DNA from 2 places in the Streptomyces sp. NPDC096176 genome. Region 2 is predicted to be linked to the other one. Evidence: riboswitches for the same ligand, from Rfam matches in the RefSeq annotation. Region 2 holds a riboswitch; the other holds the start of a gene.
What was found. A riboswitch is a leader RNA that binds a small molecule or an ion and turns the genes downstream of it on or off. The one in region 2 is predicted to bind cyclic di-AMP.
Positions count from the first base shown of each region.

Region 1: linked by a shared signal. The riboswitch ahead of ACIQ7Q_RS27175 (M23 family metallopeptidase) and the one ahead of ACIQ7Q_RS01445 (NlpC/P60 family protein) in region 2 are both predicted to bind cyclic di-AMP.

Region 1 covers NZ_JBIWFV010000011.1:110,660-118,091, reverse strand. Annotated here, with positions in the region: gene ACIQ7Q_RS27190 (GNAT family N-acetyltransferase) at 1-221, opposite strand, end outside; gene ACIQ7Q_RS27185 (HPr family phosphocarrier protein) at 387-668, shown strand; gene ACIQ7Q_RS27180 (GntR family transcriptional regulator) at 912-1,589, opposite strand; gene ACIQ7Q_RS27175 (M23 family metallopeptidase) at 1,801-2,583, opposite strand; cyclic di-AMP (ydaO/yuaA leader) riboswitch at 2,597-2,758, opposite strand; gene ACIQ7Q_RS27170 (M16 family metallopeptidase) at 2,989-4,356, opposite strand; gene ACIQ7Q_RS27165 (M16 family metallopeptidase) at 4,374-5,726, opposite strand; gene ACIQ7Q_RS27160 (DNA topoisomerase (ATP-hydrolyzing) subunit A) at 5,941-7,432, shown strand, end outside.
Region 2 covers NZ_JBIWFV010000001.1:278,567-285,998, reverse strand. Annotated here, with positions in the region: gene ACIQ7Q_RS01455 (M23 family metallopeptidase) at 71-1,645, shown strand; gene pcrA (DNA helicase PcrA) at 1,740-4,175, opposite strand; cyclic di-AMP (ydaO/yuaA leader) riboswitch at 4,416-4,579, shown strand; gene ACIQ7Q_RS01445 (NlpC/P60 family protein) at 4,581-5,756, shown strand; gene ACIQ7Q_RS01440 (hypothetical protein) at 6,192-6,575, shown strand; gene ACIQ7Q_RS01435 (tetratricopeptide repeat protein) at 6,622-7,432, shown strand, end outside.

The DNA.
Region 1 (7,432 bases), on a different contig from region 2:
TAGTCGTGGTGCGTGAACCGGTGGACGTCCTTGTCGGACAGCCGGGGGTACGGCGCGAAGAACCGGTAGTACTTCGACTCGTCGGAGACCTGCTCGTAGAAGCTGACCAGCCGGTCGGCGTCCTCGGTGGTGATCGGCCGGATCCGCGCCGTGCCGCCGTCGCGCAGCACCACGTCCGCTTCCCAGTGAGCCGGGTAGGCGTGCTCCTGCGAGGTCTGCATGGGGAAAGCCTACGGCCCGCCCACGGGTCGCGAAGGCGGTTGGCTGCGGGCAGGCTGAGGAGGCCGGTCGGGCGGTCCGTCACCCGGGTCCGAGTCGGCAAGGAGCACGCCGGAGCACATGAGAGACTGGTCTAGACAACCCGCCAAGACTTGAAGGGCAACACCATGGCTGAGCGCCGCGTCAACGTCGGCTGGGCCGAGGGCCTTCACGCCCGCCCCGCGTCCATCTTCGTCCGGGCCGCGACGGCTTCCGGCGTTCCTGTGACGATCGCCAAGATCGACGGCACGCCGGTCAACGCCGCCTCCATGCTTGCCGTGCTCGGTCTCGGCGCCCAGGGCGGCGAGGAAATCGTCCTCGCCTCCGACGCGGACGGCGCGGAGGCCGCCCTGGACCGCCTGGCCAAGCTGGTGGCGGAGGGCCTCGACGAGCTCCCCGAGGCCGTCTGAGCGCTCGGCTCGCGAGGCGCGCGGCATGAGGCGCGTGGCACGGGCGGAGCACGCACCACCCCACGGTGGCGCGACGCCGTGCGGAGCACACCGCCCCCGCGGCAGAGCAGGAATCACGCACGACAAAGCCGCGGCGCTTCGAATTCAGAAGTGCCGCGGCTTTTCGCTTACTGCTCCCCCGAGCAATTCCGGGCAGCATAAAACGACCCGGCTCCACCGCTTCCCTTTTGTATACGCCGCCTGTTAATTCCGGCCGCTCGCCGTGTTTACGGCAGGTTGCGAAGTCCTCACCCGCACCGTGCGCCGCAGCCGGTGCGCCGCCGCGACCCGCTCGGCGTGCAGGGCGGTCAGCGCCCGCGCGCGCTCGGCGTCGCGGCGCGCCACGGCGTCCACGATCGCCCCGTGCTCGGCCCAGGACTCGACCGGCTCGGCCGGCTGCTCCACGGCGTACATCCAGGCGGTCTTGTGCCGCAGCTGAATCAGCAGAGCCGTCAGACCGGGGCTGCCGCAGGCCTGGGCGAGGGTCTCGTGGAACCAGGCGTCGAGGGAGCGCAGGTCCTCGCCCTGTCCCCGCCGCGCCCTGTCCCGGCCCAGTCTGACCAGGCCGCGCAGCACCTTCAAATGCGCTTCCGTGCGCCGCTGGGCGGCGCGCGCCGCGCCCAGCGGCTCCAGCAGCATGCGGATCTCGAGGAGGTCGGCGGCCTCCTGCTCGGTGGGCTCGGCGACGCAGGCGCCCGCGTGCCGCCGGGTGACGACGAACCCCTCCGACTCCAGGGTGCGCAACGCCTCGCGCACGGGAACGCGGGAGACTCCGTAGCGGCGTGCCAGCTGCTCCTCGGTGAGCCGACTGCCGCGTTCGAACACGCCGGAGACGATGTCTTCGCGGATCGCCGTGCATACCGAGTGCGCGGGAATGCGCATGACCGAACCTCCGCCTTGATCCGAGCGAAACGCAACTGATTGACGCGTGTTCCCGTGACTCTATTGCAATGCGCTCGATTTTCCGACGGCAGGCGGGAATCCATGGAACCTTTTGAATGAGCGGGCAATCGCGGAATGGCGGAAACGCCACGCAAAACGCCGAAGGCCCCCGGCGGGGATGCCGGGGGCCCTCGGACACTGCTGGGGCGGGTCAGACGCTGACGCCGTGCGAGCGCAGGTAGGCGACGGGGTCGATGTCGGAGCCGTAGTCCGCGGTGGTCCGGGCCTCGAAGTGCAGGTGCGGGCCGGTCGAGTTGCCGGTCGAGCCGGAGAGACCGATCTGCTGGCCGGGGGTGACCTGCTGGCCGACGGAGACTCCGATGGACGACAGGTGGCCGTACTGCGTGTAGGTGCCGTCGTTCATGCGGATGACGATGTTGTTGCCGTACGCGCCGCCCCAGCCGGCCTCGACCACGGTGCCGGAGCCGACGGCGACGACCGAACTGCCGGACGCAGCGCGGAAGTCGACTCCCGAGTGGCTGCCGGAGGACCACAGGGTGCCACCGGTCTTGTAGCCGGTGGTCACGAAGGAGCCGGCGATGGGGAGCCGGAAGGAGTTCAGGCGCTTGCGCTCGGCCTCGCGGGCGGCGCGCTCCTCGGCCTCGCGGGCCGCCTTGGCGCGGGCCTCGGCCTTGCGCTTCGCCTCGGCCTCGGCCTTTGCCTTCGCCCGCGCCTCGGCGGCGGCCTCCTCGGCCTCCCGCTCCTGGGCGGCGGCCTGGTCGGCTATCTCGTCGGCGATCGATCCCATGGAGACGATATGAGTGAGACCGGTGTCCTCGACGGGAGCGGCCTCGGCGTCGGCGGCGAGCGCCGGGGAGGCGAAGCTGCCGATGACGCCGGTGGTGGCGAGGGCAGCGACGCCCGCGAGGTTCGCCCTGCGGCGCGTCAGGCGGCTCGGGGCACGGTGCTTCCCGGTGGCACGGGTGAACGCCATGAAGAGGCTGGTCCTTTCCTTCCTTCTCGCCTACCGGGTTAGCTGACGGGTTCGGAGCAGGAAGGTCTCCTACGGGCCCCTCCGCGCGGGCGAAGGCGTCCGATTCACCCCAGGGACTTCGTGGGTCCCCGGCTCCCCAGGCTCGCGCCTGACGGGGACTCGGCGATGACTGTCCGATGCCACGGGTGCGGCGATCTTCTGGCGAACAGCCGGATCGACGCTAGGCAGCTCATCTGTCAATCACCAAACGGACAGCCCATTTTGTAGCGCATGCCACAGAGCAGAACGGCCATCTCCCTCACAAAAGCGACAAAGGGCGGAACCCCGGCAAACGATCCGAAGCCGGGGTTCCACTTGGGCACCACATGCCCGTTTCGAACTGTATGACCGATAAGCGACTTTCAATCAGCCCGTGACGACGGTCACTTCACCGATCCCGAGGGCCTTGACCGGTTCCTCGATCTGCGCCGCGTCACCGACGAGCACGGTGACCAGCCGGTCCACCGGGAAGGCGTTGACCACCGCCGCCGTGGCCTCCACCGTGCCCGTCTCCGCCAGCCGCAGATACAGCTGTGCCTGGTAGTCGTCCGGAAGGTGCTGCTCGACCTGATCGGCCAGCGTGCCCGCCACGGACGCCGCCGTCTCGTACTTCAGCGGCGCGACGCCCACCAGGTTCTGCACGGCGACATCGCGCTCTGCCTCGGTGAGCCCCTCGGCCGCAAGCGTGCGGAGCACCTTCCACAGGTCCTCGAGCGCCGGGCCGGTGTTGGGGGTGTCCACGGAGCCGCTGATGGCGAGCATCGAGGCGCCCGAACCGTCCGGCGCGGAGCGCAGCACCTGGGCGAAGGCCCGCACCCCGTAGGTGTACCCCTTCTCCTCGCGGAGCACGCGGTCGAGGCGGGAGGTGAGGGTGCCGCCGAGGCAGTACGTGCCCAGCACCTGGGCGGGCCAGACGCGGTCGTGGCGGTCCGCACCGATACGGCCGATGAGCAGCTGCGTCTGCACGGCGCCGGGGCGGTTGACGATGACCACCCGGCCGGTGTCGTCGGCGCTGATCGCCGGCACGGGGCGGGGCTCCGCGCTGTCGCCCGTCCAGGTGCCCAGCGTCTCGGCGAGGACGGCGTTCAGGTCGACGCCGGTGAGGTCGCCGACGACCACCGCTGTCGCGGTGGCGGGGCGCACGTGCGCATCGAAGAAGGCACGCACGGCCGCCGAGTCGATCCGGGCCACGGTCTCCTCGGTGCCCTGGCGCGGGCGCGAGACACGCAGATCGGCCGGGAAGAGCTCCTTGGACAGCTGCTTTGCGGCCCGGCGGCCCGGGTTGGCCGTCTCGTGCGGGATCTCGTCGAGGCGGTTGCGGACCAGCCGCTCGACCTCGCCGTCCGCGAAGGCAGGGGCGCGCAGCGCCTCGGCGAGCAGGCCGAGAGCCTTGTGCAGCCGGGAGACCGGAACTTCCAGCGAGACCCGGACGCCTGGGTGGTCGGCGTGCGCGTCGAGTGTGGCGCCGCAGCGCTCCAGCTCGGCGGCGAACTCCTCGGCGGAGTGCTTGTCAGTGCCCTCGGAGAGCGCGCGCGCCATGATCGTGGCGACACCGTCGATGCCCTCGGGCTCGGCGTCCAGCGGGGCGTCGAGCGAGATCTCGACGGCCACCACCTGCTGGCCGGGGCGGTGGCAGCGCAGCACCGTCAGGCCGTTGTCGAGAGTGCCGCGCTCGGGCGCCGGAAAGGCCCAGGGGCGGGGGGCGCCCGCCTTCGGCTGCGGGTGGAAGTCCATGGTCACGGCAGCGTCGCTCACTGGTCCGTCCCCTCGTGCTCGTTCTCGTCGGCCGCTTCGGTCTCTTCGGCGATCGGTTCGTAGACCAGCACCGCCCTGTTCTCGGGGTGCAGCCTGGCCTTGGCGACCGCCTGCACCTCCTCTGCGGTGACCTCGAGCACCCGCTTCACAGCGGTGAGCGCCAGCTGCGGGTCGCCGAACAGCACCGCGTAGCGGCACAGTTCGTCGGCACGGCCGGCAACGGTGCCGAGCCGGTCCAGCCATTCACGCTCCAGCTGGGCCTGTGCGCGCTCCATCTCCTCCGCCGTGGGGCCCTCGGCCGCGAAACGCGCCAGCTCCTCGTCGACGGCCGCCTCGATCTGCGGGACGTCGACGCCGCCGGACGTCTTGACGTCGAGCCAGCCCATCGACGGGGCGCCGGCCAGCCGCAGCAGACCGAATCCGGCCGCGACGGCCGTCCGGTCCCGTCGGACCAGACGGTTGTGCAGCCGGGAGGACTCGCCGCCACCGAGGACGGTCAGCGCCAGGTCGGCCGCGTCGCACTCGCGCGTGCCGTCGTGCGGGAGGCGGTAGGCGGCCATCAGGGCGCGGGCCGGAACCTCCTCGACGATCTCCTCACGAAGCTGCGCGCCGATGTTCTCCGGCAGGCTGCCGTCCCGGGGCGGCTGCTTGCCGTCGTGGGACGGGATGGACCCGAAGTACTTCTCGATCCAGGCGAGCGTCTGCTCGGGATCGATGTCGCCGACCACCGACAGCACGGCGTTGTTGGGCGCGTAGTACGTACGGAAGAAGGCGCGGGCGTCCTCGAGGGTGGCCGCGTCCAGGTCGGCCATCGAGCCGATCGGGGTGTGGTGGTACGGGTGGCCCTCCGGGTAGGCGAGGGCGGTCAGCTTCTCGAAGGCCGTGCCGTACGGCACGTTGTCGTAGCGCTGGCGGCGCTCGTTCTTGACCACGTCGCGCTGGTTCTCCATCGACTCCTCGTCGAGGGCGGCCAGCAGCGATCCCATACGGTCGGCCTCCAGCCAGAGCGCCAGCTCCAGCTGATGCGTGGGCATCGTCTCGAAGTAGTTGGTCCGCTCGAAGCTGGTGGTGCCGTTCAGCGAGCCGCCGGCTCCCTGGACGAGCTCGAAGTGACCGTTCCCCTGCACCTGGCCCGAGCCCTGGAACATCAAGTGCTCGAAGAGGTGGGCGAGTCCTGTACGGCCCTTGACCTCGTGGCGTGAACCGACGTCGTACCAGAGGCAGACCGCGGCGACCGGGGTCAGGTGGTCCTCGGAGAGCACCACGCGCAGGCCGTTGGCCAGGCGGTGCTCGGTCGCTGTCAGGCCGCCGGAACCGGCCTGCGCTGTGGCCGTGTGACCCATGGGCATGTACGTCCCTTCGATCGCGAAAACTGGATTTGCTCCCAGACCTGCCACTGTATGCAAGCGTGCTGACACCTGGCGAAGTTCCCGGGCCGCGATCTGCACTGTTCCCCCCTGGGGGCGGGTGGTATCCCGGGTCGCGGTCGGGGTTGTCAGCGGCACGGTCCACAATGGTCCGCGTCAGATGCCCAACCTGGTACGTGAAGGAGCAGCAGCCGCGATGGCCCGCCGCAGCACGAAGACCCCGCCGCCGGACGATTTCGAGGAGAGGATCCTCGACATCGACGTCGTGGACGAAATGCAGGGCTCCTTCCTCGAGTACGCGTACTCGGTGATCTACTCCAGGGCCCTGCCGGACGCGCGCGACGGCATGAAGCCGGTGCACCGCCGCATCGTCTACCAGATGAACGAGATGGGGCTGCGCCCGGACCGCGGCTATGTGAAGTGCGCGCGCGTCGTCGGCGAGGTCATGGGCAAGCTGCACCCGCACGGCGACGCGTCGATCTACGACGCGCTCGTGCGCATGGCGCAGCCGTTCTCGATGCGTCTGCCGCTGGTCGACGGCCACGGCAACTTCGGCTCGCTGGGCAACGACGACCCGCCGGCCGCCATGCGGTACACCGAATGCCGGATGGCGGACGCCACCAGCCTGATGACAGAGTCGATCGACGAGGACACGGTCGACTTCCAGTCGAACTACGACGGCCAGGAGCGCGAGCCCGTCGCCCTCCCCGCCGCCTATCCGAACCTCCTGGTCAACGGCGCCTCCGGCATCGCGGTCGGCATGGCGACGAACATGCCGCCGCACAACCTCGGCGAGGTCGTCGCGGCGGCCCGTCACCTCATCAGACACCCGGGCGCCGACCTCGAGACGCTGATGCGCCACGTGCCCGGTCCCGACCTGCCGACGGGCGGCCGCATCGTCGGTCTCAGCGGCATCAGGGACGCGTACGAGTCCGGCCGGGGCACGTTCAAGATCCGCGCCACCGTGTCCGTGGAGAACGTCACCGCCCGCCGCAAGGGCCTGGTCGTCACGGAACTGCCCTTCACGGTCGGTCCGGAGAAGGTCGTCGCGAAGATCAAGGACCTCGTCGGCTCGAAGAAGCTCCAGGGCATCGCGGACGTCAAGGACCTCACCGACCGCCAGCACGGACTGCGTCTGGTGATCGAGGTCAAGAACGGCTTCATCCCGGAGGCCGTCCTGGAGCAGCTCTACAAGCTGACGCCGATGGAGGAGTCCTTCGGCATCAACAACGTCGCGCTGGTGGACGGGCAGCCGCTCACCCTCGGCCTGAAGGAACTGCTCGAGGTCTATCTCGACCACCGCTTCGACGTCGTCCGGCGGCGCAGCGAGTTCCGCCGCACCAAGCGGCGTGACCGGCTGCACCTGGTCGAGGGCCTGCTGGTGGCGCTCCTCGACATCGACGAGGTCATCCGCCTCATCCGCTCCAGTGACAACTCGGCGCAGGCGAAGGAGCGGCTGATCCAGCACTTCTCGCTCAGCGAGATCCAGACGCAGTACATCCTGGACACGCCGCTGCGCCGGCTCACCAAGTTCGACCGGATCGAGCTGGAGAGCGAGCGCGACCGGCTCACCGGAGAGATCGACGAACTGACGGGCATCCTCGACTCGGACGCCGAGCTGCGCAAGCTGGTCTCCTCCGAACTGGCAGCGGTGGCCAAGAAGTTCGGCACCCCACGACGCACCGTCC
Region 2 (7,432 bases):
CCCTGGGACCCCCCATGCAAACCGGTGGCCCCAGAGACAGGTCCTGCTGCCGAGGCGAGAGAGAAGTTGGGTGAACGACCAGCACGCCCACGCCGGGTACGGCGGCTACGCCACCGGCAGCTTCGACTCCGACCCGCTCTTCGGCGCCCTTCCGGGCAGTTACGAAGCGGGCCACAGCGGCCAGTACGACTCGTCCCAGTGGGACAGCGGCTCCCACCAGCCCGCCGGCTACGACGCATACGCGACGGCCGAGCAGGCTCAACAGCCGCAGTACGACCAGCAGTACGGCCAGTACGACACGACCGGGCAGTGGGACGCGAGCGCCTGGAACGAAGCGGGCGGAACCGGCCAGTACGAGACGGCCGCCGCCACCTTCGCCTACGACACGACCGGCCAGTGGGCGCCCGGCACCTTCGAGACCGGCGCCTACGACGCCACCGCGTGGAACTCCGCGGCGGCCACGCCGGAGGGCCTGGTACCCCAACAGTTCACTCCGCAGCAGGAGTTCACCCAGCCCGTCGAGCAGCTCACGTACGAGGCATACGGCACGCACGCGACGAACGATCCGTACGCGATAAACGATCTGTACGAGTCGAACGATGCGTACGAGACGGGCAGTACGTACGAGGCGAACCACGCGCACGAGGCGAACGACACGTACGAGACGGGCGATCTCTACGCGGCGAACGAGGCGTACGCGACCGCGTACTCCTTCGAGGCCGAGCCGGACAACGCCGCCCCGACGGACACCGAACCCGGGCACGAGGCCGACCACGAGGCGCAGTCCGCGACCGAGCTCCTCACCGTCGAAAGCGGCGACGAGCCGGAACACGACGCGCCCGCACAGACCATGCCCGCCACCCCCGTCACCCCCCGCCCGGTCCGCCGCAGCGGCGGAAGTCGCGGCCGCCGCCGTACGCCGGCCAAGCGCTCGGCGCTGCTGACCGTCGCCGTGCCCTCCGCCTGTGTCATGGGTGTCGCCGGCGTAGCCGCCGCGTCCGTCAGCGGTCTCGGCAGCGGCAGCGAGACGAAGGACGGCAAGAGCAACGTCACGGCCGCCGACCCGGCTTCCGTCGAGCCGGTCGCCGCCAACAACGCCATGGACACCCAGCTCGCCGCGCTCAGCGCCGACGCCCGTGACTTCGGCGACCGCGCCTCCCGCACGCAGGAACGCCTCGACCTCAAGGCGCGCCAGGCGGCGGAGAAGAAGAAGCGCGAGGAGGAGGCCGCTCGCCGTGAGGCGCTGCGCCCCAAGTTCATGATGCCGGTGAAGCAGGACGGGCTCAGCGCGTACTACGGCCAGTCCGGTGTCAACTGGATGTCCCTGCACAGCGGTATCGACTTCCCCGTCCAGTACGGCACCGAGGTCATGGCCGCGACGGACGGCACCGTCCGCACGCAGTGGAACAGCGCCTACGGCAACATGGCCATCGTGACGGCGGCCGACGGCACCGAGACCTGGTACTGCCACCTCAGCAGCACCAAGATCCGCAGCGGCTCGGTCAAGGCTGGCGACGTCATCGCATACTCGGGCAACTCGGGCAACTCCACCGGCCCGCACCTGCACTTCGAGGTCCGGCCCGGCGGCGGCGCGGCCATCGACCCGCTGCCGTGGCTCCGCAGCCACGGCATAGAGCCGACGTAGGCGGCGTCCGCACCACGTGAACGGCAAGAACCGGGCCCCCGCGGGGGCCCGGTTCTGTCAGAGCTTCTTGAACCGCCGGCGCGCCTCGAAACCGTCAGAGCTTCTCGACCGGCGCGTACCTCAGCAGCAGCCGCTTGGGCTTCTCGTCCCCGAAGTCGATCGTCGCCTGCGCCTCGGAGCCGGAGCCCGTGACCCCCACCACGGTCCCCAGCCCGAACTGGTCGTGGGTGACCCGGTCGCCGACCGCCAGCGAGATCACCGGCTTGTCGCCCGTACGCCGTGTGGCGAAGCCCGATGCGCCGCCGCGCGAGCGGGACGACGACAGGGAGGACGCGATACCCGATGTCGGCCCCGCCGGCGCGGCCATCGGACCGGTCCGCTTCCAGGTCAGATGCTGTCCGGGAATCTCCTCGAGGAAGCGCGACGGCGGGTTGTACGAAGGCTGGCCCCATGCGCTGCGCAACGTCGACCGGGTCAGATAGAGCCGCTCACGGGCGCGGGTGATGCCGACGTACGCCAGGCGCCGCTCCTCCTCCAGCTCCTTCGTCTGCCCCAGCGCCCGCATGTGCGGGAAAACGCCGTCCTCCATGCCGGTCAGGAACACGACGGGGAACTCGAGACCCTTTGCGGTGTGCAGGGTCATCAGCGTGATGACGCCGGTGCCCTCGTCGTCCTCGTCGGGGATCTGGTCGGAGTCGGCGACGAGCGCCACCTTCTCGAGGAACTCGGCGAGCGTCCCCGCGCCTTCTTCCTCATCGCGCTCCTGCTCGAACTCGAGCGCGACCGCCGCCAGTTCCTGGAGGTTCTCGATGCGGGTCTCGTCCTGCGGGTCCGTGGACGCCTGCAGTTCGGCGAGGTAGCCGGTCCGCTCCAGCACGGCTTCCAGTACGACGGCCGGGCCCGCGCCCGAGTCGGCGATCGTGCGCAGCTCCTCCATCAGCACGTTGAACCGCTTGACCGCGTTCGCCGAGCGGGCCGCCATGCCGTACGCCTCGTCGACGCGGCGCAGCGCCTGCGGGAAGGTGATCTTCTCCCGCAGCGCGAGGGCGTCGATCATCGCCTCCGCGCGCTCGCCGATACCGCGCTTGGGCACGTTGAGGATGCGGCGCAGCGGGACGTTGTCCTCGGGGTTGGCGAGGACGCGCAGGTACGCCAGTACGTCGCGGACCTCTTTGCGCTCGTAGAAGCGCACTCCGCCGACGACCTTGTAGGGCAGGCCGACGCGGATGAAGATCTCTTCGAAGACACGCGACTGGGCGTTCGTCCGGTAGAAGACGGCGACGTCGCCGGCCTTCGCCTCTCCTGCGTCCGTGAGCCGGTCGATCTCGTCGGCGACGAACTGCGCCTCGTCGTGCTCGGTGTCCGCGACGTAGCCGGTGATCTGCGCGCCGGCGCCCGCGTTGGTCCACAGGTTCTTGGGGCGGCGGGACTCGTTGCGCTCGATGACGGCGTTGGCGGCGGAGAGGATCGTCTGGGTGGAGCGGTAGTTCTGCTCCAGCAGGATCGTCGTCGCGTCCGGATAGTCCTCCTCGAACTGGAGGATGTTGCGGATGGTCGCGCCACGGAAGGCGTAGATCGACTGGTCGGCGTCGCCGACGACGCACAGCTCGGCCGGGGCCAGGTCCTCGTACCCCTTGCCCACCAGCTCGCGCACGAGCGTGTACTGAGCGTGGTTGGTGTCCTGGTACTCGTCGACGAGGACGTGCCGGAACCGCCGCTGGTAGTGCTCGGCGACATCCGGGAACGCCTGGAGCAGGTGGACGGTGGTCATGATGATGTCATCGAAGTCCAGGGCGTTGGCCTCGCGCAGCCGCGCCTGGTACATCCGGTACGCCTCTGCGAGCGTCTTCTCGAAGCCGTCCTGGGCCTGGTCGGCGAAGGTCTCCTCGTCGATCAGCTCGTTCTTCAGGTTCGAGATCTTGGCGCTGAAGGACTTCGGCGGGAACTTCTTCGGGTCGAGATCCAGATCACGGCAGACCAGCGACATCAGCCGCTTGGAGTCCGCCGCGTCGTAGATCGAGAACGACGACGTGAAGCCCAGCTTCTTCGACTCGCGGCGCAGAATCCGGACGCAGGCGCTGTGGAAGGTCATGACCCACATCGCATTGGCGCGCGGGCCGACCAGGTCCTCGACGCGCTCCTTCATCTCACCGGCGGCCTTGTTGGTGAAGGTGATCGCCAGTATCTGGCCGGGGTGGACATGCCGCGTGCCCAGCAGATGCGCGATGCGGTGGGTGAGGACCCGGGTCTTGCCGGAGCCGGCGCCGGCCACGATGAGCAGCGGTGACCCTGTGTGGACGACGGCCGCACGCTGTTGTTCGTTCAGCCCCTCGAGCAGGGCGGCGGGGTCCACGACAGGGCGCGGGGCGCCGTCGCGGTAGTACCCGTCGCGGGCCGGAGGCACGTCGAACGCGCCCTGGAAGAGATCGTCCGGAAGCTGCTCCGGAGCCGATTCCTCGGGCGGCGGCGGTTGCTCGTCCCCGTCGGGCTGGAGGTCCGCCAGGAAGCTGTCGTCAAAGAGGCTGCTCATCGCTTAACGAGTCTAGGCGGCCGGACCGACAGCCCGTGGCCGCATCGGGGACACGAGCGGGACACGGTACGTGACGGGACGCATCCGCCCTGCCACAGCGGCCCGCCCGACGGCCGCCCGCGGAAAAAGGTCACGAAAATGTATCGGACATATCGAACATCAACCTTCACAGCACACACACGAGTTGGCTAGCGTGCTCGACCAGGCGGCCCGTACCCCTCCTGGCGAACCACGCCGAACGGGCGGCCTGCGCCGAATCCGGGCTCCCGTCAAGGGAGTTCGGAACCGGGGACCCACCATGCACAACCGGGGTGAATCGGACCGCGCACCACTCGGTCCGTAGGGCGTCTTCCGTTCCGCCCGAACCCGACAGCTAACCCGGTAGGCGGTCCACGGAAGAAGGAGATGCCGGCCTTGGCGTCGCATCGCAAGCCCCGCAGCCGAACCGCAAAGCCCTCCCCCGCCGTCGGGTTCACGACGGCAGCCCTCGCCGGTGTGACGCTGCTCTCCACGCAGAGCGCGACCGCCGCACCCTCCGACCCGAAGCCCAGCATCGAAGAGGTGCAGAAGAAGGTCGACGACCTGTATCGGCAGGCGGGCAGCGCCACCCAGGAGTTCAACAAGGCCAAGGAAGCCACGGCGGAGAAGCGCCAAGAGGTGGACCAGCTGCTCGACGACGCGGCCAAGCGCACCGAGAAGCTGAACGAGTCCCGCCGCGCCCTCGGCAACTATGCGGCCGCCCAGTACCGCACCGGCGCCGTCACCCCCACCGCCGCCCTGATGTTCGCGGACAGCCCGCAGGCGTACTTCGACCAGACGCAGCTGATGGACCGCATGACGGACCAGCAGCGCAGGACCGTCACCGAGTACGAGACCGAGCGGGCGGCGGCTGCCAAGCAGCGCGCGGAGGCGACGAAGAGCCTCGAGTCCCTCACGGACTCCCAGGAGTCCCTGCGCACCAGCAAGCAGACCGTGCAGACCAAGCTCGCCGAGGCACGCACGCTGTTGTCGAAGCTGACGGCCGAGGAGAAGGCACGGCTCGCCGCGATCGAGCGGAAGAAGGAGGAGGAGGCGCGCCGCAAGGCCGAGGCGAAGGCAAAGGCCGAGGCGGCGGCACGCGCCGAAGCGGAGGCGGAACGGCAGCGGCAGCGGCAGGAGCGCGAGACCACCCCGGGCGGGGACACCGGCACGGGCGCCGGGACCGGTACCGGCACGGACGACGGCACCTACGCGGCCAAGGCCGACAAGGTCCTCGCGTTCGCCCGCACCCAGATCGGCAAGCCGTACGTCTGGGGCGCGACGGGACCCAGCTCGTACGACTGCTCCGGCCTCACCCAGGCCGCGTGGAAGGCCGCCGGTGTGGACCTGCCGCGCACCACCTGGGACCAGGTGGAGGTGGGCTCCCGCGTGCAGACGGCCGATCTGCTCCCCGGCGATCTGGTCTTCTTCTACGACGACATCAGCCACGTCGGCATATACATCGGCGACGGCAAGATGATCCACGCCCCCAAGCCGGGCGCCAACGTCCGCGAGGAGTCGATCTACTACATGCCCATCTACGGCAGCGTCCGCCCCGCCTGACGCAGGGCGGCCAGCTGTAGGGCCGCTTTAGATCTGTCAGATTCTCAGCGATCTGTCGTCAACTTGTCGTCTGCGACAGGTCGCTGAGAATCACTCCGTAGAGTGGCCCTCGGCCACTCACAGCATCCTTGCCCTCCCCCGATGCATGGGACGCCGCAGCCAATGGGCAGTCTCGGCCGGGATCACCTTCTGTGTCCCTTCGGGTACGTATATCGCCGGTGGCGGTGCCGTACGTATCGGTTCGAGAGCCAACGGCTGAGGCCAGAGCTATGGAGGTCCGCTACCGCCAGGCAGACGGGGTCTTCGCGGAGACCTCGTCGCATCTGCTGGTGAGTGAAGAGGTAGCGGCCGGGCTGCCGGTGCGGGAGTTCCGCTGGTACAAGAGGCGTCGGCACTACTCGGGCTGGTACCACGCGGTGACGCGGCGATCGTCTGGTGCCCTACGAGAGCCGTTTGGAGCTCGCCCGCATCGTGCTGGCGGATTTTGCCCAGGATGTAGCCGAGATTGCCGCTCAGCCGTTCCAGGTATGCGGGGACGACGGAGCCGGCATCCGTCGGCACGTACCGGATCTGCTGCTGACGCATGCGGACGGGCTGGTCACGGTGGCGGACATCAAGGCTCCGTACCGTGTGGACGTACCGGAGGTAGCGGCCCAGTTCGACGGCCTGTGCGGCGGGAGACGCGGCGTCCGCGGCGCCGGCGCCGACGAGGAGTCGGCCGGGCAGTTGTGGCAGCCTGCGTCCGCCAGACAGGCGAAAGCGCCATTCGGTTGGATGCCACCGGCCCCTGACCGGTTGCGGCCGTCCGAGTTTGGCTGATTGCTGAGGGTGTCGACATCAACGGCGCGACCCCCAGGAGACACGCATGAGCTACCAGCAGGACCTGATAATCTGCCGCGAGCTGGGCGAACGCCATGGCGAGAGCCGGGCGCTGAACAGCCTCGGCGTCGCCCTGCAGCAGGTGCAGCGGTTCGACGAGGCCATCGACGCCCACCAGCACGACCTCGTCACCTGCCGCGAGCTGGGCGAGAGCCATGCCGAAGGACGGGCCCTGAACAATCTGGGCATGGCTTTGCAGCAGGTGCGGCGGTTCGACGAGGCCATCGACGCACATCAGCAGGCCGCCGCTCGTTTCGCCGAGCTGGGTGACCATCACCGCGAGGCGCAGGCCCTGAACAATCTGGGTACGGCTTTGCAGCAGGTGCGACGGTTCGACGAGGCCATCGACGCACATCAGCAGGCCGCCACCCGGTTCACCCATCTGGGTGACCAACACCGCGAGGGGCAGGCCCTGAACAATCTGGGTACGGCTTCGCAGCAGGTGCGGCGGTTCGACGAGGCCATCGACGCACATCAGCAGGCCGCCGCCCGGTTCACGGAACTCGGCGACCATGACGGTGAGGGCCGAGCCCTGAACAATCTGGGTACGGCTTTGCAGCAGGTGCGACGGTTCGACGAGGCCATCGACGCACATCAGCAGGCCGCCACCCGGTTCACGGAACTCGGCGACAACGAGGGCGAAGGCCGAGCCCTGAACAATCTGGGTACGGCTTTGCAGCAGGTGCGACGGTTCGACGAGGCCATCGACGCACATCAGCAGGCCGCCGCCCGGTTCACGGAACTCGGCGACAACGAGGGCGAAGGCCGAGCCCTGAACAATCTGGGCATGGCTTTGC